3 regions of the Saccharothrix ecbatanensis genome follow, and region 1 is predicted to be linked to each of the others. Evidence: riboswitches for the same ligand, from Rfam matches in the RefSeq annotation. Region 1 holds a riboswitch; each other region holds the start of a gene.
What was found. Region 1 has a riboswitch for cobalamin ahead of F4560_RS10520 (prenyltransferase/squalene oxidase repeat-containing protein). Riboswitches for the same ligand answer to the same signal wherever they lie in the genome.
Positions count from the first base shown of each region.

Region 2: it holds a riboswitch for cobalamin, as region 1 does, so the genes downstream of both, F4560_RS18775 (CbtB domain-containing protein) here and F4560_RS10520 (prenyltransferase/squalene oxidase repeat-containing protein) in region 1, are expected to answer to the same signal.
Region 3: it holds a riboswitch for cobalamin, as region 1 does, so the genes downstream of both, cobN (cobaltochelatase subunit CobN) here and F4560_RS10520 (prenyltransferase/squalene oxidase repeat-containing protein) in region 1, are expected to answer to the same signal.

Region 1 covers NZ_JACHMO010000001.1:2,447,335-2,453,741, reverse strand. The annotation lists gene F4560_RS10535 (S8 family peptidase) at 1-540, opposite strand, end outside; gene F4560_RS10530 (DMT family transporter) at 655-1,578, opposite strand; gene F4560_RS10525 (cytochrome P450) at 1,734-2,990, opposite strand; cobalamin riboswitch at 3,069-3,207, shown strand; gene F4560_RS10520 (prenyltransferase/squalene oxidase repeat-containing protein) at 3,297-4,610, shown strand; gene F4560_RS10515 (hypothetical protein) at 4,669-5,517, shown strand; gene F4560_RS10510 (CbiQ family ECF transporter T component) at 5,514-6,407, shown strand, end outside.
Region 2 covers NZ_JACHMO010000001.1:4,579,369-4,585,775, forward strand. The annotation lists gene F4560_RS18750 (GNAT family N-acetyltransferase) at 1-442, shown strand, start outside; gene F4560_RS18755 (prolyl oligopeptidase family serine peptidase) at 464-1,831, opposite strand; gene F4560_RS18760 (winged helix-turn-helix domain-containing protein) at 1,944-2,555, opposite strand; gene F4560_RS18765 (LysE family transporter) at 2,595-3,449, opposite strand; gene F4560_RS18770 ((2Fe-2S)-binding protein) at 3,468-4,157, shown strand; cobalamin riboswitch at 4,218-4,393, shown strand; gene F4560_RS18775 (CbtB domain-containing protein) at 4,430-4,627, shown strand; gene F4560_RS18780 (CbtA family protein) at 4,618-5,382, shown strand; gene F4560_RS18785 (HAD family hydrolase) at 5,484-6,146, opposite strand; gene F4560_RS18790 (PAC2 family protein) at 6,383-6,407, shown strand, end outside.
Region 3 covers NZ_JACHMO010000001.1:461,468-467,874, reverse strand. The annotation lists gene F4560_RS02135 (ABC transporter substrate-binding protein) at 1-158, opposite strand, end outside; gene cobN (cobaltochelatase subunit CobN) at 680-4,258, opposite strand; cobalamin riboswitch at 4,293-4,428, opposite strand; gene F4560_RS02125 (ferredoxin-like domain-containing protein) at 4,436-5,446, shown strand; gene F4560_RS02120 (precorrin-8X methylmutase) at 5,443-6,069, shown strand; gene F4560_RS02115 (precorrin-2 C(20)-methyltransferase) at 6,066-6,407, shown strand, end outside.

The sequences.
Region 1 (6,407 bases):
GTTGGTGTCGATGCCGTTGTAGTCGAACGTGGCCCGGCCGCCGAAGTCCGCGTGGCCCGGCGTGATGCCGGTGTCGATGATGTACGCGTGCACCCCGGCGCCGGTGTACGTGTAGGTGAAGCTGCGGGACAGGGGCAGGTTGCGCTGGTCGACCCGGTCGATGCCCCACGACGGCGGGTTGGTCTGGGTGGCGTCGAGCGCGTCGGTGACCAGCACGTCCTGCTCGATCGCGGTGACCGCCGGGTCGTGGCTGAGCTTGCGCAGCTGTGCCGGTGTGAGCTTGGCGGCGAACCCGTTGAACGCCGCGTTCCAGACATGGGTCGGCGTGACGCCCGCCGTGGCGGCCACGCCCGCACCGCTGCGGGCGGTGGCGTCCAGCGTGACGATGTAGGAGTCCTTGATCGGGTGGACGGTCGCGGACGCCGTCGCCAGGACGATGTCGGCCTGGTGCAGGGGTGCGGCGCCGGCGGTCGCTGTGGTGGCTCCGGTCGCGGCGGCTAAGGCGGCGAGAAGGGCAAGGGTTCTGCTGAAAGGACGCACGGAACGGCTCCTTCGGACGACCCCCGGCGAGCGCGCTCCGACGCAGGGTTGACGGAGCGAACGGTCACTCGTCCGTGGGTACACCGAGCAGCCTGACCAGCGGTTATCCCAAGGTCAACGAAGGTCGGCCGAACGGCCGCGACCGGTGTCACGCTCGGTGGACATAACCGACAACTGGTAACGCCCGGTTCGCTCGTGCGGGCGCTTGGCCAGGGCCGACCGTGTCAGCGCCACCCCCGCCAACACCACGGCCATCCCCACCACGATCCGCGCGGTCAGCGGCTCGTCGAGCACGATCGCGCCCAGTGCGACGGAGACGACGGGCAGCAGGTAGCCGACGGTGGCGGCGCTGGTCGCGCCTTCGTCCTCGATGATCCGGTAGTTGAGGTAGAAGGTGACGCCGGTGCCGAAGACGCCGAGGACGACCACGGCGACGATCGCGGTGGCGTTGGGGGTGGTCGGGGCGCCGTCGAACGGCATCATGACGGCGCTGAGGCCGGTGGCGGCGGTCAACTGGGCGGCCGACACCGCGATCGGGCCGCCCTTGCCGACGAGGTTGCGTCCCATGTAGGCGAACGCGACCGCGTAACTCGCCGCCGCGCCGAGAAGTGCCAGGGCTCCGACGCTGGTCAGCCCTTCCTGCTGCCACGGGGCGAAGATCAGCAGGACGCCGGCGAAGCCGAGGACCAGACCGGTCACGCGGACCGGCGTGAGGCCGCGTTCAGCGCCGATCATGAGCCCGATGAGCACGGCGAACAGCGGGGTGGTCGCGTTGAGGACGCCTGCCACGCCGGAGTCCACGGTCTGCTCGCCGATGGCGAAGAGGAGGAACGGCAGGGCGTTGCAGAAGAACGCGGCGACCGCCAGGTGACCCCACAGCTTGCGCGGCAGCCGCTGGCCGCCGGCACGGGCCAGCACCAACAGCACGCCCGCACCGAGCGCGCACCGGATCACCGTGATCTGCACCGGCGACAACCCGGTCAGGGCCAGTTTGATCCACAGGAAGCCCGACCCCCACAACAGGGCCAGCACTCCCATCCTCAGCACGCCTCGTCCGGTCACGGGACCACCGTCCCCCACGACCGGCTTAAAGAAAAGTGAAGCCTGCTCACCTCACGTTAAGCATCACTTAAACGTCGCGGGCTTCGCGGTGCCAGACCGTGAGGTCCGGCACCGCGAGCTGTCCGCTCAGGTCAGCGCGTGTGCACCATCAGCGTGTCGACGCCGTGGACGATCGACGCGGTGCGGTAGCCGGGGTTGTCGGTGGCCATCCGGAGGTTGGGGAAACGGCGCAGCAGGGCCGGGTAGGCGGCGCGCAGTTCCATCCGGGCCAGCTCAGCGCCGACGCAGCGGTGCGCGCCGTGGCCGAACGCCAGGTTCGCGGACGCGGGTCGACCGGCGTCGAAGTCGGACGTGCCCTCGCGGTTGGCCGCCGTCAGGGACACCACGACCACGTCGCCTTCCTCGATCTGCTGGTCACCGACCCGCAGCTGGTGCCGGGCGAACCGCGGGAACGCCACCTGCACCACGCTCAGGTGCCGCAGCAGCTCTTCCACCAGCGGCCCGGTGGCCGCGTCGTCGTCACGCATCGCCGTGCGCGCGTCCTCGTCGGTCATCAGCACGATCGCACCCAACGCGAGCATCGACGCCGTCGTGTCGAAGCCACCGGTCAGCACGCCGTCCGCCAAGCCGGCCAACTCGACATCGCTCACGTCGTCACCGTGCTGCCGGATGATCGCCCCGATCAGGCCGTCCCCCGGCGACCGGCGCTCACGGCGCACGATCTCCTCCATGTACGACAACGACTCCGAGATGGCCCCCAACGCCTGCCCCGCGCCGCCGAACAGGTCGAACCGGGCCGCCGCCAGCTCCTGGAACCGGTCACGGTCCTCGTACGGCACGCCCAGCAGCTCGCAGATCGTCAGCGACGGGATCGGCAGCGCGAACTCCTGCACGAGGTCCACCGGCCCGTCGGCCGCTTCGATCGCGTCCAGCCGCTCGGTGACGATCGCGTCGATCCGCGGCACGAGCCGCGACAGCCGCCGCATGGTGAACTCCGGCGTGAGCAGCTTGCGCAACCGCGTGTGGTCGGGCGGGTCGGCGAAACCGAGGCCTCCGGGCGATTGCTCGATACGGACGGCCGCACCCAGCCGGGCGTAGTCGTTACTGAACGCCACTGTGTCGGAAAGCACCTTTTTGGCTTCTTCCTGACCAGTGACCAACCACACCCGCAAGCCGAACGGCACCGGGATCCGGTGCACCGCGCCGGCCTCCCGCATCCGCTCCAACTCGGCGACGGGCACCACGCCGTCCCGCTTCAACGGGACCAGCGCACGGTCCGGGAGCAGCGACAACGCCCGCGAACCGATCTTGCCCACAACCCACCGTGTCGCCGAACGCCGTGCGACCCACGCCACCAAACCGTCGCGCACGGACGCCAGAGTCGTCATCCCCACACCCCTCTTCCCCAGGTTGACTTGAGCGACGGTAACCGTACGTAGGGGTGAGCAGCATCGCGCCACAGGCGGATTGACAGGAGATCGTGGTTGACAGACGATCGGCAATCGCGTGCGAAACGGGGGAAGCCGGTCGAAATCCGGCGCTGACCCGCAACGGTAGGTCCCGCCCGGGACGAGCCCGAACACCCGCCGCGCGTGCACGCTCCAGACACCGTCGAGGTCAACGGGTCGGAGCCCGGGGGAAGTCGATCACGGCTGTCCGGGGTCCGCTCACGCGTTGCGCCCGGAAAGGCAAACATGTCGTTGAGACGGACCGCCGCCGTCATCGCCACCACCGCTGTCGCCGCGCTCGCCTTGGTGCCGCCCGCCCAAGGCCTGCCCGACGCGCCGGTGACGACGGACGCGAGCGAGGCCGCCGCGGGGTGGCTCGCCCGGCAGTTGATCGACGGTGACCACTTCGTGTACCCCGGCAGCACCTCCGGCGACCAGGGCGGCACGTTGGACGCCGTGTTCGCGTTCACCGCGGCCGGTGTGGCGTCGGACAGCGCGGATCGGGCGATGGCGTGGCTGGCGAAGCCGGACGTCATCAACGACTACCTGCACATCGGCGACCCCGCCGAGTTCGTCGCGGGCTCGTACGCGAAGCTCGCGCTGGCCGTCCAGGCGCGCGGCGAGGACCCGACGACGTTCGCCGGCAACGACCTGATCGCAGGCCTCACCGCGTTGCAGGCCCCCTCCGGCCGGTTCGTCAACAAGTCGAAGTACCCCGACTTCTCCAACGGGTTCAGCCAGGCGTTCGCGGTGCTGGCTCTGGACCGGTGGGAGGGCGCGCCGCAGACTGCGGTCACGTACGTCGTCGGCCAGCAGTGCGGGGACGGCGGCTTCCCGCTGATCCTGGAAGCGACGCCGTGCGTGTCGCACGCGGACGCCACCGCTATGTCCGTGCAGGCGTTGCTGGCCGTCGACCAGACCCCCGCCGTGACGGGCGCGGTGGCCAAGGCGCTCAAGTGGTTCGCCGAGCACCAGCAGCCCGGCGGCGGGTTCCTCGACGACAAGGCGACCGGCGAGGGCAACGCCAACAGCACCGGTCTCGCGGCACAGGCACTGCGCGCGGCAGGTCGGACGGCGGAAGCGGACAAGGCGACGGCGTTCCTGAAGTCGTTGCAGGTCGGCTGCACGGCCACCGACGCCGAACGGGGCGCGATCGCGCTCGACAAGTCCGGTTTCACGCCGGACACCGCGCAGCGCGCGAGCGCCCAGGGCATCCTCGGGCTGGTGGGGGTGAGCTTCGCGGACCTGACAGCGGAGGGCGGCACGTCCGGCGCGCCCGTGCTCGACTGCCCGATCACCACCACGACGCCGACTTCGTCCACAACGGACACGACTCCCACCACCACCACCACGACGGCGGCTCCGACGACCACTACCGAGGTCACCGCCACCAGCACGACCACGACGACGGCGGCAGCGGCTGTGGTGAACCGCAACGGCACCCTGGCCCGGACCGGCGCGGTGGTCGGGCCGATGCTGTGGATCGGCGTGTTGATGCTGGTCGGCGGCGTGCTGGCGGTCGTGCTGTCGCGCAAGCGGTATGCGGGGGAACGGAAGTGACGGCACGCGACGTCGAGGGCTGGGCGTTCGGCTCCGGTCAGGCCCTCGCCACCGCGCCATGACGGGCTGGTGGCGGCGCGTCCTGGCGGCGTCGGCGGTGCTCGGACTCACGATCATCGGCGCTCCGCCGACCGCTCAGGCGGCGGACTGCGCGGGCGTGACGGTGGTCGTGGACTTCCGGTCGCTGGGCGGCGGTGTGCGGACGGGTTGTGCCCCTGGTGATCCGTCGTCGGGCACGGCCGCCCTCACCGCCGCCGGGTTCGGCTACACGTTCGTGACCCGGCAACCGGGCTTCGTGTGCAAGATCAACGACCAACCGGCCGGCGACTCGTGCAACTACACGCCACCGTCGGACGCGCACTGGTCGTACTGGCACGGGCAGCCCGGCGGGTCGTGGGTCTACAGCAACTCCAGCGCGAGCGCGTACAACCCGGCGCCGGGGAGCGTGGAGGGCTGGTCGTTCGGTGCGGGCGAGCCGCCTGGCATCGCACCTCCGGCACCTGCTCCCCCGCCGCAGCCCGCGCCGAAGCCGACCCAGCCCGCAGCGCAGCCTCCGGCGCCGCAACCTCCCGCCGCTCAGCCAGGCCAGCCCGTGCAACCGGGACAACCGGGACAACCGGTGACGTCGGGCCAGTCGACGCAGCCGGGGCAGTCCGCGCCGCCGCAGCAGTCGGAGGCGACCACGACGGTCGAGACGACTGCGCCGGCTTCTTCGGAGACGGCGGCCAGTAGCAGTCCCGCGACGAGTTCGTCCACGCCTGTCGGTGAGACGCCGGTGGCCGTGCAGCCGACGGCGGGGACGTCGTCCGGTGGGACGGTCGGGCTGGTCATCGGGCTCGTGGTCATCGCGGCTTTGGGTGGTCTGGGTGTGTGGACGGCGCGGCGACGGGCCAAGGCGGCGGAGTGAGCCTGCACCCTGGCGCGTGGTGGTTCTGGGCGCTGTGCCTCGCCGCCGTGGCCAGCCGCACGACGAACCCGGTGCTGCTCGCGCTCGTGATCGCGGTCGCCGGGTACGTCGCGGTGTCCTGCCGCGAGGACACCCCGTGGGCCGGCGCGTACGGGGTGTTCCTCAAGTTCGCCTTGGTGGTGCTGGCCATCCGCGTGGTGTTGCACGTGCTGCTCGGCGGTGTCGGCGGGCCGACGGTGCTGGTGACGTTGCCGGAGATCCCGTTGCCCGAGTGGACCAGGGGTATCCGGCTGGGCGGCCCGGTCAGTGCCGAAGGCCTGGCTTTCGCGCTGTACCAGGGACTTCAACTGGCGACGTTGCTGTGCTGTGTCGGCGCGGCGAACGCGTTGGCCAACGCCAAGCGGCTGCTGCGGACGTTGCCTGCCGCGCTGTACGAGGTGAGCGTGGCGGTGGTGGTGGCGTTGACGGTCGCCCCGCAGTTGGTGGCGAGCGCGCGGTCGGTGCGGCGGGCGCGGGCGTTGCGAGGTGACGCGGTCCGTGGGGTGAAGGCGGTGCGGGTGCTGATGGTGCCGGTGTTGGAGGACGCGTTCGAGCGGTCCCTGGTGCTGGCGGCGGCGATGGACTCGCGCGGGTACGGCCGCACGGCCGGTCTGTCGAAGAAGACCCGGATGGTGACGGGTGTGCTGGTGTTGGGCGGGTTGATGGGACTGTGCGTCGGCGCGTACGGGTTGCTCGGCGGCAGCACGCCGACCGTGGTGGGCGGACCGATGCTGGCGGTGGGGTCGGTGCTCGCGATCGCGGGTCTGTGGAGCGGGTCGCGGCGCGTGCGGCGCAGTCGGTACCGGCCGGACACCTGGGGTCCGCGCGAGCTGTTGATCATGACTTCGGGG
Region 2 (6,407 bases), 2.1 Mb from region 1:
GCCGGGCACGGTCGCGGGCGAGGCGCTGGAGCCGTTCCTGGGGCCCGCGCCGGAAGACGCGAGCTCCTACTACGTGCGGATCGGCGACCCGGTCGCGTTGCTGGAGCACCTGCGGCCGGTGTTCGGGCGGCGGTTGGCGGACGGTGGTTTCGGTGATCAGGAGGGCGAGGCGGTCGTCTCGTTCTACCGCTCGCACGTGCGGCTGCCGTTCAAGGCGGGTGAGGTCGGGCCGGTCGTGTCGGGCGGCACCATGCAGGCTCCAGGCGCGGCGGGAGGTGCGGGTGTGGCGCCGGACCTGCTGGCATCGCTGCTGTTCGGCCCGCACGGCCTCAAGGGCCTGACCGCGCGGGAACCGGACGTCTACCCCGGCCCGAACGCCGACTTGATGCACACCTTGTTCCCGCCGGTGCGCGGCGACCTGATGACGTTCTACATCCCTTGACGTGCTTGCCGGGCGACTTCCTCAGACCGTGAGCAGGCCCCAGTACGCCGCCCACGGCAGGAAAACGACCCCACCGGCGGTCAGCACGGCCAGGCGCGGAGTTGGCCGCTGCCTGCGCCACCCGGCGATGACGAGTGCTGTCGCAACCAGCACGCCCACGGCGGTGAGCTGGAGCAGCAGCCACGGAAGCGGCCTGCCCAGCACGCTCGACCGCACGTCCGTCGCTCCACTTTGGACGATGGAGAACAGGTAGGTCAGCGCGCCGAGCACGGTCGCGATTCCGCCCACCGCCAGGCAGCGGGCCAGCCAGCGCACCGGTGTCGGGCTGCGGCGGCCACGCAACCGTCGCACTGCTGCTGCTACCGGGTAGGCCAGGAATGCCAGCAGCATCAGGATTACCCCGATCGTGTGCAGCCACGGGGATTCGTGCCAGGCGAGCGGTGTGACGGGCTCGCTGTGGACGGGTTGGTCCGGTGGCGCGTCGGCGGAGGCGTGCGGCGGACCGGCGGCGAGGTCGTTGATCCACGACGTCATGAGGTCGACGTAGCCGGGCGCGAAGTCCGCCGTGCCGTCGTCGAAGCCGTTCGTGCTGCGGCGCATGTTGTGGTCCGCGTTCGGGACGACCCGCAGCGTGTAGTGCGTGTTGCCGCCTTGGTCGAGGGATTGACGGAAGGTCGTCAGGCTCTCCCCCGGCGCGGTCGAGCGGTCGTGCTGGGCGAACACGCCGAGCAGTGGCTGGTCCACTCCCGTCAGGGTCGTTGCGGGGTCATAGGCCGTGTCGCCGAACAAGCCGGCGGCGTCCAGCATGCGGCTGACGTTATGTCCGAGCGGGCCGATCAGTCGGGTGTTGACGCCCGCGTGCGCCAGGTGTGCGTGGTTGCTCCACAGTTGGGTGCGGGCGGCGTCCATTCCGCTTGCTGCGACCGTGACCACGAAGGCGACGTCGTTCGAGCGCGACGCGGCCAGCGGCACGACCCAGCCGCCCTGGCTGTGGCCCCACAACCCCACCAGGGACGGGTCGACTCCCGGTCGGGTTCGCAGTAGGCGGACTCCGGCCAGCGCGTCGTCTGCGAGGTCGCCGAACGTGCTTGTCGCCCTTGAGTAGCCGGGGGCCTTGTCGTAGATCAGCGCGGTGATCCCGGCTCGGGCGAATGCCTCGGCCTCACGCCGGTAGTCGTCGCGGTGGGTGGATCCGGCGCCGGCGACGATGACCACGGCTGGGCCGTTGGCGTCGGGTGGGGCTATGACCGTGCCGTGCAGGGTGTGGTCGCCGCTGGCGAAGGTGACGTCGGTGGTGGTCGGGCCGGCGGGTTCGGCGGTGGCGGGCAGCGGTAGCAGCGCGCTGGCGACGGCCAGGATGAGAACGGCCGATTTGTGTGCGGGCAGCACGAAATGCTCTCCTGTCGGAGGAAGTGCGGTGACTTGGTGCTCGCCCGGTGGGCGAGGTGTGACGACTTCCATGCCCGGGCCGTCGAGTTGCCGCTCGGCGGTCCGGGGTCGGCTATGCGGTGTGCGTGGTGTCGTCCTCCGGATCGGTGGTGGTCCCGGGGTCGGTGTCAGGGTCGGGGTCGGGGAAGGCCACGAACCGCGTCTGCACGGTCCGCGCGCCGTCCGGAATCCGGTTGGCAGGCCGCTGGTACTTCTTCAGCAGCGTCAGGTAGTCCTCGAAGAACGCGGCCAGTTCGCCGGGCGTGACCTGGATGGAGCCGCGCGAGAAGGGCACGGCGTCCGACCACACGCCGAGTTCGTGGCGCACCGCGTCGAACCGGGCGAACATCTCCAGGTCTTCGGCGAGCCAGAGTCGTTGGAGGTCGTCGATCGTGGACCGCATCTCCGGGTCCTGCTCGCCGCGCCGGTCGAACCGCACGTCCCGGCGGACGTGCCGCCACCAGCGCTCACGTCCGCGTGCGCGCTCGGGAACCTCTTCGACCAAGCCGTGTTTGGCGAGGATCCGGAGGTTGTAGCTGGTGCCGCCGGTGGTCACGCCGAGCCGTTCGGCGAGCACGGTCGACGTCGCCTCGCCGAGGAGTTCCAACTCCCGGAGCATGCGTTGCCGCAACGGGTTCGCCATCGCCTTGGCGAGCCCGAGATCGGCCCTGACTGGTTCCGACATGGTGCACGATAACCCGTGCATCACTTCTCGTGCAACTGCTCAGCCCGTTCGCAGGTCGCCCGTGAACTCGACGCCCATCACGATGCCGACGAGTACGAGCAGCCCTCCCGCGCAGGCGAGCGCGCGCCGGTAGCCGGTGTCCCCCAGCCGACTGCGCCCGCGTGCGACGAGCAGTGCGATCACGATCTTGCCGCCGACCAGGGTCGCGTAGAACCCGATCAGCAGCGCCGCGCCCGCGCCGGCCGACTCGCGCCAAGTGGTGATGATCAGCGGCCCCAACGCCGTCGCCCAAGCGATCCACGGATGCGGACTAAGCAGATTGACCACCACCGCCCGCTTCAGGGCACCGGAATTGTCAGACCCCGTCGGTAGAATCGAATTCAGGGGTCCCCTTGGCGGCGACCCCTGCAAAGCCCGGCCTCCGGCCGCATCTCCCCCAGCGACGCCGCTCACGGCCGCATCTCGCCCAGCCGCGTCTACGCGGGCAGCGTTCTCGTCAGCCGGGCGCGTGGTACCGCCACTGACCGGATCGTCGGCAACGGCGGTTTCAGCGGCGTTCTGAGTGGCGGTTTCGGCGGCGAATTCGTCTGCCGGGCGCGCGGTGGCGGTGCCTAGTGAGGCCGATCGTGCCTCCCGGACCGTCTGCACGCCGCTCCACACCACGAACACCGCGCCCACCACCCCGAGCACGCCCAGCGCCCGCCCCGGCAGCCGGTCCAGCAGGAGCAGCGTCACCAGCACCACGACCGCGTCCGACAACAGCGGCGCGCAGGCGGTCAGCACACCGGCCATCCGGCCCGAGCGCAAAGCCGACGTCACCACCAGCACCAACAGCGGGCCGGGGCTGATGCTCGCGGCCAAGCCGAGGGTCAGTCCCAACCCCAGTGCGTCCACAGCGGCAGACTAGGACACGTGTCCGAGTTCGCCCGAGTCCTGACCACCCTGCGGCAGATCCGCGGCCTGAGCCCGTTCTTCGTCCTGGACGTCGGTCGGCCCACCGACGGCGACCGGCCCGACAGCGACCGGCCCGACAGCGGCTGGCACGACGGCGAAGACCTGCTGCACGGTCCCGCCCTGCCCGACGCGCTCGACCGGATCGCCACCCGGTACCGCACAACCGAACGGCGGGTCGCCGCGTCGCTGTTCTTCCTCAGCTACACCGCGCGGCTGCTCAGCCCGGTAGTTGCCGCCCGCGCGATCGACGGGGTCGCGCCGGACGTCCGACCTACCAACCTGTGGTGGCGCTACCGACCTGACGGCCTCCAAGTCCGGCTCAAGGACCCGCTCGCGGGCGTCGGCGTCGCCGAGTCGATGGAGCCGGTGGTCGAAGCGGTGCACGGGATCACGCCGGTGGCGCGCGGCCTGCTGTGGGGCAACGCGGCGTCGTCCATGGCGGGCGCGCTGCGCATGATCAGCCGCAGCGACATCACGGCGGACTGCGTTGCGCTCGGCGAGGAGTTGTTCGCCGATCCTCCGTTGAAGGGCACTGGCGAGTTCATCCCGTTCCCCGGCGAGGTCGTGTTCCGGCGACGCAGCTGCTGCCTGTACTACCGCCTCGACGGCGGCGGGACGTGCGGCGATTGCCCGCTGCCGCCCCGCTGACCGGCGGACGTGAGGAAACGACAACTCGTCTGGCCGGTTGTGCCCGGCCACGATCGACATCTACGGTTCGGGCGCCGCAGTGGACGGGAAGCCGGTGGGAATCCGGCGCGGTCCTCGCCACTGTGACCGGGGAGCCAACCCGCCGAGAACGTCACTGGTCGCGTGGAGCGGCTGGGAAGACGCGGGGACGGTGCTGATCCGGGAGTCAGGAGACCGGCTGCGGCGCGCGTTGTTGTTGACCTTCCACGAGGTATGGAGGAGGCCGTCCCGTCATGACGAGCCCCGCTCAGTCCCCCGCAGTTTCCGACAATCTGGTCATCCCCAAATGGGCCTACGCCATCGCACTGGTCGCGTTGACCGTGACGTGGGTGGTCCTCCAGGAGAACGGCGTCGCGCTCGGCCACGCCGCCGAGACCGTGCACGAGTTCTTCCACGACGGGCGCCACGCACTCGGCGTCCCGTGTCACTAGGGCTCGCCGAGATGCGGGCGAACGTGCCCACCTACAGAGGTCTGCTGCTCCGCGGTGTCGGTGCGGGCGCGGTGTCCGGGCTGCTCGCGGGCCTGGTCGGCGTGCTCGTGGTCGAAGCCCCGATTCGCGCGGCGCTGGCCGTCGAGCAGGCACGTCCGGTTGAGCCGGGTGGACACGAGCACGGCGAGCTGTTCAGCCGTGGCACGCAGGTGGTCGGCGGTGTGCTCGCCGCGGTCGTGGTGGGTGTCGCCGTCGGCGCGTTGTTCGCCACCGCGTACGCGGGATCACGGCGCTGGTTCGCGTCCAAGGCGCCGTTCGTGCGGGCGGTGACGTTGTCGGCGGCGGTGTTCGGCGCGGCGGCGTTGCTGCCCGCGGTGAAGTACCCGGCCAACCCGCCGGCCGTGGGCGACCCGAACACGGTGGAGTACCGGACGGTGCTCTACCTGGGGTTGATCGCGGCCGGGCTGCTGGTCGCGTTCGGGGCGAGCTACCTGGCGTCCCGGCTCGGGCACCTGGGCCAGCCCGTTCGCAGCACCGCCGTGGCGTTGGCCGTGGTGGCCGCGGTGATCGTGCTGCTGGTGGCGTTCCCGGCCACTCCGGACGCTGTTCCGGCGGACATGCCGGGCGGGGTGCTCTGGGACTTCCGGTTGGCGTCGCTGGCCGAGACGGCCACGTTGTGGCTCGGCCTCGGCGTGGTGTTCGGCCTGCTGGTGGACCCGGCCGCGCGCCGCGTCCCCGTGTCACCCACCCCCTGACCGCGAGTCGTCCACCCGGACACTCCGAACGCCACGTTCGTGGACGTCTCGCCGGACGCGAGCGTGGAGTTCGGGGTACCGGAGTGGACGACTCGCGGAGTTCAGTGGGGAAGGAGCGAGGCGAGGGTCTTGTGGTCCACGCCTACCAGGGACTCGCGGAACACGCGCCGCTCGCCTTCGAGGACCGGGAGGTCGCAGGGGACGACCAGGACCGTGCAGCCCGCGGCGACGGCGGCGGTGGTGCCGGTCGGCGAGTCCTCGACGGCCACGCACCGGGTCGGGTCGACGTCGAGCAGGCGGGCCGCCTTCAGGTACGGCTCGGGCAGCGGCTTGTTCAGGCCGTCGACCTCGTCACCGCACACCGTGACGTCGAACAGGTCCCGCCCGATCGTCTCCAGCGCGACCTCGGTCAACTGCCGTTCGGTCGACGTCACCAGCGCCATCGGCACACCGGCGTCCCGCACCGCCCGCAACGCCTCACGCGCGCCAGGCCGCCACGGCAACCCGGCCCGGAACACCTCCTCGGTGCGCCGCTGGATCCACGCCGCGCCGTCCGCGATGTCGCCGTCCCGCGGCGTGATGCCGACCTCGGTGAACAGCAACGCCATGGTCGTGGCCACGTTCGACCCGACCATCGCGTGCCGCGTCTCCAGCGACAGCGTGCCGCCCAGCTTCTCGGCGAACTCGTAGAGCGGGATGTCCCACAGCTTCTCCGAGTCCAGCAGCGTGCCGTCCATGTCCCACAGCACGGCCTCGACCGTCATGCGCACCTTCCCCCAGTGATCACGCGTTGAACGATTGGGTGAATCGGCCCCGAACGTGTTGGTCTCCACCGTGTCCGCGCCGGCTGCCGGTAGTCGCGGGGGTGCACCTGGGGCACGACATCGGGCCTGGTCACGTTGAGGGTCGGCCGGCACGCCCCGAAAAGGGGGCGTGACACGATCCGACATGCGCCAAGCCTACGGCGTCGGGTCTGCGGCAGTGGTCGTAGTCTGACGCCGTGACCGATCCGGACGAGGCCGCCC
Region 3 (6,407 bases), 2.0 Mb from region 1:
AGTTCCTCGTAGCCGAACTGGTTGAAGGTCGCGATGGTCAGCTCGACCTTGCCGTCGGCGGACTTTCCGGACTCTCCCGAGCCACAGGCCGTGGCGGCTGCGGCAAGCACTGCGGTGCAGGCCAGGACTTTGGCCAAGCCTGCTCGACGGTAGCGCACGAGAACTCCTCGGTTGATCGGCGATGAACGTTCTGGGAGCGCTCCCAGGTTTTGGGGGAGTGTGGTTCGCGCCACGGAGTCGTGTCAAGCTCCCGTGTCCGCGCTGTTACCGACCTTGCGACATTTGCCCTGCTGGACCGATTCTGCTAGCCGTGTGTCCGATGGTCCGTTCAGGCACTGTTCGTAGACCGGTCGGACACGCTCGGTTAATCCACGGCGGAAAACATTCACGACTCATGCACCACGCCGCGCAGCCAGTGTCCACCTACTGGCGTCCGACGTGTCGCCGGGGTGTCGCTCCGAGTCGTCCGCACCCGCACCGCGAGTCGTCCCGCCGGGCACGCCGAGTCGTCCGGCCGGGTGGCGCGGATCGGCCGGCCGGGTAGCGGACACCGGCCGGCCGAGTCGTCGGGCGGCCACCATTGTCGGTGGCTCGTGATTCCCTATGTGCGAGGGGCCCTAATCTAGGGGGTACCCCTGTTTAGCGTCGCCGTTCTATTACGTTCGGGCCGCGGCCGGGATCAGCGGCCGTCTTCCAGATCGCCCTCGGTCTCCAGGTACGCGTTTCGCAGCGCTTCCAGCGTCTCGGCTTCCGGGTGCTCCCACATGCCCCGCTCGGCCGCCTCCAGCAACCGTTCCGAGATGCCGTGCAGGGCCCACGGGTTGGACTCGGCCAGGAACTTCCGGTTCTCCGGGTCCAGCACGTAGCTCGCGGCGAGCTGCTCGTACATCCAGTCGGCGACCACACCGGTGGTCGCGTCGTAGCCGAACAGGTAGTCGACCGTGGCGGCCAGTTCGAACGCGCCTTTGTACCCGTGCTTGCGCATTGCCGCCAACCACCGCGGGTTCACGACGCGGGCGCGGAAGATGCGATTCGTCTCTTCTTGCAGAGTCCTGGTGCGAACCGCGTCGGGGCGCGTGCTGTCGCCGACATAGGCGGCCGGCGCTTTACCGGTTAGCGCGCGGACCGTCGCGATCATTCCGCCGTGGTACTGGAAGTAATCGTCCGAATCGGCGATGTCGTGTTCACGGGTGTCGATGTTCTTGGCCGCGACGGCGATGCGCTTGTAGGCGCTCTCCATCGCCGGCCGGGCTTCCACTCCGTCGAGTTCGCGGCCGTACGCGTAGCCGCCCCACACCGCGTACACCTCGGCGAGGTCGGCGTCGTCCCGCCAGTTCCGGCTGTCGATGAGCGGGAGCAGACCGGCGCCGTATGCGCCCGGTTTGCTGCCGAAGACGCGCATTGTGGATCGCCGCGGATCGCGGTGCTCCGCCAGGTCGGCTTGGGCGTGCGCCCGGATGTAGTTGTCCTCGGCGGACTCGTCGAGGTTCGCCACCAGTCGCACCGCGTCGTCGATCAGCGCCACCACGTGCGGGAATGCGTCGCGGAAGAAGCCGCTGATGCGGACCGTCACGTCGATTCGCGGCCGGTTCAGCTCGGCGAGCGGGATGACCTCCAGGCCGGTGACCCGGCGGGACTGGTCGTCCCACGTCGGCCGGACGCCCATCAGGGCCAGCACCTCGGCGATGTCGTCACCGGCCGTGCGCATGGCGCTGGTGCCCCACACGGACAGGCCCACCGACGGCGGCCACTCCCCCGTTTCCGAGCGGTAACGGTCGAGTAGCGAGTCCGCCATGGCCTGGCCGGTCTCCCAGGCCAGCCGGGACGGCACCGCCTTGGGGTCGACGGAGTAGAAGTTGCGGCCCGTGGGCAGCACGTTCACCAGGCCGCGCAGCGGCGAGCCGCTGGGGCCGGCCGGGACGTAGCCGCCGTCGAGCGCGTGCAGCACGTTGGTCATCTCGTCCGTGGTGCGGGCCAGCCGGGGCACGACCTCCAGCGCGGCGAACTCCAGGATCCGGGCGACGTCCTCGTTACCAGTCAGCGATCGCGCCGCGTTGACATCCCAATTGGCGTCTTCCATCGCCTGGACGAGCGCGCGCGCCTCTTCCTCGACCCGGTCGGTGTTCGTGCGGGTGTGGTCGGCGGCGGTGGCGGACTCCGACAGGCCCAGCGCCTCTCGCAGGCCGGGCAGCGCGGCGACCTCGCCCGCCCACATCTGCTTCGCCTGGAGGATGGACAGCACGAGGTTGACCCTCGTCGCGCCGGTGGGCGCTTCGCCGAGGATGTGCAGGCCGTCCCGGATCTGGACGTCCTTCACCTCGCACAGCCAGCCGTCGACGTGCAGGATCAGCTCGTCGAACTCGGCGTCGTGCGGCCGGTCGTCCAGCCCCAGGTCGTGGTCGAGCTTGGCGGCCTGGATGAGGGTCCAGATCTGGGCCCGGATGGCGGGCAGCTTCGCCGGGTCCATCGCGGCGATGTTGCCGTGCTCGTCCAGCAGCTGTTCGAGCCGCGCGATGTCGCCGTAGCTGTCGGCGCGGGCCATCGGCGGCACGAGGTGGTCCACGAGGGTGGCGTGCGCCCGCCGTTTCGCCTGGGTGCCCTCGCCCGGGTCGTTCACCAGGAACGGGTAGATCAGCGGCAGGTCGCCCAGCGCGGCGTCCGGGCCGCAGCCCGCCGACATTCCCACCGTCTTGCCGGGCAGCCATTCGAGGTTGCCGTGCTTGCCGACGTGCACCACGGCGTCGGCGCCGAACTCGTCCTCCAGCCAGCGGTACGCGGCGAGGTAGTGGTGGCTGGGCGGCAGGTCCGGGTCGTGGTAGATCGCGATCGGGTTCTCGCCGAAGCCGCGCGGCGGCTGGACCATGACCACGACGTTGCCGGAGCGGAGGGCGGCGAGCACGATCTCGCCGTCCTTGTCCCGGGACCGGTCCACGAACAGCTCGCCGGGCGCCTCGCCCCAGTGCTGTTCCATCTCCTGCCTGGTGTCCTCCGGCAGGGTCGCGTACCACTGCCGGTAACGGGCGGCCGGCAGCCGGACCGGGTTGCCCGTGATCTGCTCCTCGGTGAGCCAGTCGGCGTCCTGCCCGCCGGCCGCGATGAGGGCGTGGATCAGCGCGTCGCCGTCCAGCGCGGCCACGCCGGGCAGCTCGTCACCGATGTCGTAGCCGTGGTCCTTCATCGCGGTGAGCAGCCGCACGACGCTCGCCGGGGTGTCCAGGCCGACCGCGTTGCCGATCCGGGAGTGCTTGGTCGGGTACGCCGAGAGCATCACCGCGATGCGGCGTTCGGCCGGTGGGATGTGGCGCAGCCTGCCGTGGCGGACGGCGATGCCCGCGACCCGCGCCGCGCGTTCCTCGTCGGCCACGTAGACGGTGAGGCCGTCCTCGTCGATCTCCTTGAACGAGAACGGCACGGTGATGATCCGGCCGTCGAACTCCGGGATCGCCACCTGCGTCGCGGTGTCCAAAGGGGACAGTCCGTCGTCGTTCTCGTCCCAGGAGGCGCGGCTGCTGGTGAGGCAGAGGCCCTGGAGGATCGGCACGTCGAGGGCAGCCAACGCGCCCACGTCCCACGCGTCGTCGTCACCACCGGCGGACGCGCCGGCGGGCTTGGTGCCGCCGGCGGCGAGCACGGTGACCACGAGGGCGTCCGCCTTGCCCAGCTCGGTCAGCAGGTCGGCGTCGGCCGCGCGCAGGGAGGCGCAGAAGATCGGCAGCGGCCGGCCGCCCTTGGCCTCGATCGCGTCGCACAGCGCGTGCACGAACGCGGTGTTCCCGGCGACGTGGTGGGCGCGGTAGTAGAGCACCGCGATCACCGGACCATCGCCGGTGGTGGCGCGCTCCAGCGGACCCCAGGTCGGGGTCGGCTCGGGCGGCGCGAAGCCCTGGCCGGTGAGCAGCACCGTGTCGGACAGGAAGTGGTGCAGCTGCGCGAGGTTCACCGCGCCGCCGTGGGCCAGGTACGCGTGGGCCTCGGCGCACACGCCGCCGGGCACGGTGGACAGCTCCATCAGCGGGGCGTCCGGGTGCTGCTCGCCGCCGAGCACGACAACCAGGAGCGGCCGGGCGAGGAGCCAGTCCAGCCCCTCCTCCCACATCCGGCGTCCGCCGAGGATGCGCACGACCACCAGGTCGACGCCCTCCACCAGCGCCGGGAGGTCGTCCACGGCGGTGCGGGCGGGGTTGGCCAGGCGGTAGTCGGCGCCGCTGGCGCGGGCGGACAGCAGGTCCGTGTCGGAGGTCGACAACAGCAGGATCACGTGCGGGCTCCATCCCTCGGGGGTCCTCGCCCCAAGTCGTAGGGGACGGCGGGCGGAGTTCCTGGCTCCCGGGGTTTCCCCCGGTCACAGTGGCGGGACCGCGCCGGATTCACACCGGCTTCCTCCTGTTGCTTCGCCGTTCGGACGCCACCCTAACGGGCGGTTAGCATCCAGCCCATGTCCACCGGCCGAGTTCGCCCAGACGCCTGCCCGGGAGCTGTCGACGTGCATCAGGCCGCCGACGGCGGGCTGGCGCGCGTGCGGGTGCCCGGCGGGACGTTGAGCGCGACCCGGTTCGACGCGCTCCGGACCGCCGCGCTGGAGCTCGGTGACGGCTCGCTTGAGCTGACCTCGCGGGCGAACGTGCAGATCAGGGCCTTGCCGCCGGGTGCGGAGCTGGAGTTGGGCGCTCGGCTGCGCGAGGTCGGCCTGCTGCCCTCCGTGACGCACGAGCGGATGCGCAACATCATCGCGGCCCCGCTGGAGGACAACCAGGGGCTGGTCGACGCGATCGACGCGGCGCTGTGCGCGGCGCCGGAGCTGGCGTCGTTGCCCGGTCGGTTCCTGGTCACGGTGGGTGGCGCGGTGAGCGGGCTGGCGGGTGACGTGGGGCTGGTCGGTGACGCGTTGTTCCTGGCAGGGCGCGATTCCGGGCTCCGCGTGACCGATCCGGTCGACGCCGTGGTGACCGCCGCACGGGTGTTCCAGGAGATCCGCGGCGACGCGTGGCGGCTGTCCGAAGTGGACGGCGGTGTGCGAAAGATCACGGAAGCGCTGGGCGGCACTCCCGGCCCGTCCCTGATCGATCCGGTTGTGACGCCGGTCGCACCGGGCGCGCACGGTCCCGTCGTCGTGGCGGGTGTGCCGTTGGGGCGGTTGGACGCACGGCTGCTGGGCGGTGTGCCGGTGCGGCTGACGCCGTGGCGGAGCCTGGTGGTGCCCGCTGGGAGCGATACCAACGGGTTGTTCACGTCACCGGACTCGCCGTGGCACGGCGTCAGCGCCTGCACCGGGCGGCCGGGGTGCGCGAAGTCGCTGGCCGACGTGCGGGCCGACGCGACGCGCTGGGTGGGCACGCCGCACACGGGTCAAGTGCACTGGTCCGGCTGCGCACGGCGGTGCGGACGACCGGCCGGCGACGTGGTGGAGTTCGTCGCGACCGGCGACGGCTACGAGGAGATCAGTTGACCGACTACGTCCGGGACGGCGCGGAGATCTACCGCCGTTCCTTCGCCACCATCCGCGCCGAGGCCGACCTGGCGCGGTTCCCGGCCGACGTGTCCCGGGTGGTGGTGCGCATGATCCACGCCTGCGGGATGGTCGACCTGGTGTCGGACGTCGACTACTCGCCGAACGTCGTGCGTGACGCCAGGGCGGCGTTGCTGGCGGGCGCGCCGATCCTGTGCGACGCGCAGATGGTCGCGGCGGGCGTGACGCGGCGCAGGCTGCCCGCCGACAACGAGGTCGTGTGCACGTTGAGCGATCCGCGGGTGCCGGGGTTGGCGGCGGAGATGGGCAACACGCGCAGTGCCGCCGCGTTGGAGCTGTGGCGGGACCGGCTGGACGGCGCGGTGGTCGCCATCGGCAACGCGCCGACCGCCCTGTTCCACCTGCTGGACATGATCGCGGCGGGCGCGCCTCGGCCGGCCGCCGTGCTCGGCGTCCCGGTGGGGTTCATCGGCGCGGCCGAGTCGAAGGACGCGTTGGCGGACAACGACCTCGGGTTGGAGTACCTCGTCGTGCGCGGGCGTCGGGGCGGCAGCGCCATGACCGCGGCGGCGATCAACGCGATCGCGAGTGAGGAAGAATGACGGGCAAGCTGTACGGGGTCGGGGTGGGTCCGGGCGACCCGGAGCTGGTGACCGTCAAGGCGGCACGGCTGATCGGCGAAGCGGACGTGGTGGTGTTCCACAGCGCGCGGCACGGTCGGAGCGTGGCCCGTCGCATCGCCGCGCCCTACCTGCGCGAGGGGCAGGTCGAGGAGCAGCTCGTCTACCCCGTCACGACCGAGGACTCCGACGACTACCAGGGCGAGATCGACGCGTTCTACGAGGAGTGCGCGGCGAGGTTGGCCGCGCATCTGGACGCCGGGCGCACGGTCGTGGTGCTGGCGGCGGGCGATCCGTTCTTCTACGGCTCGTACATGCAC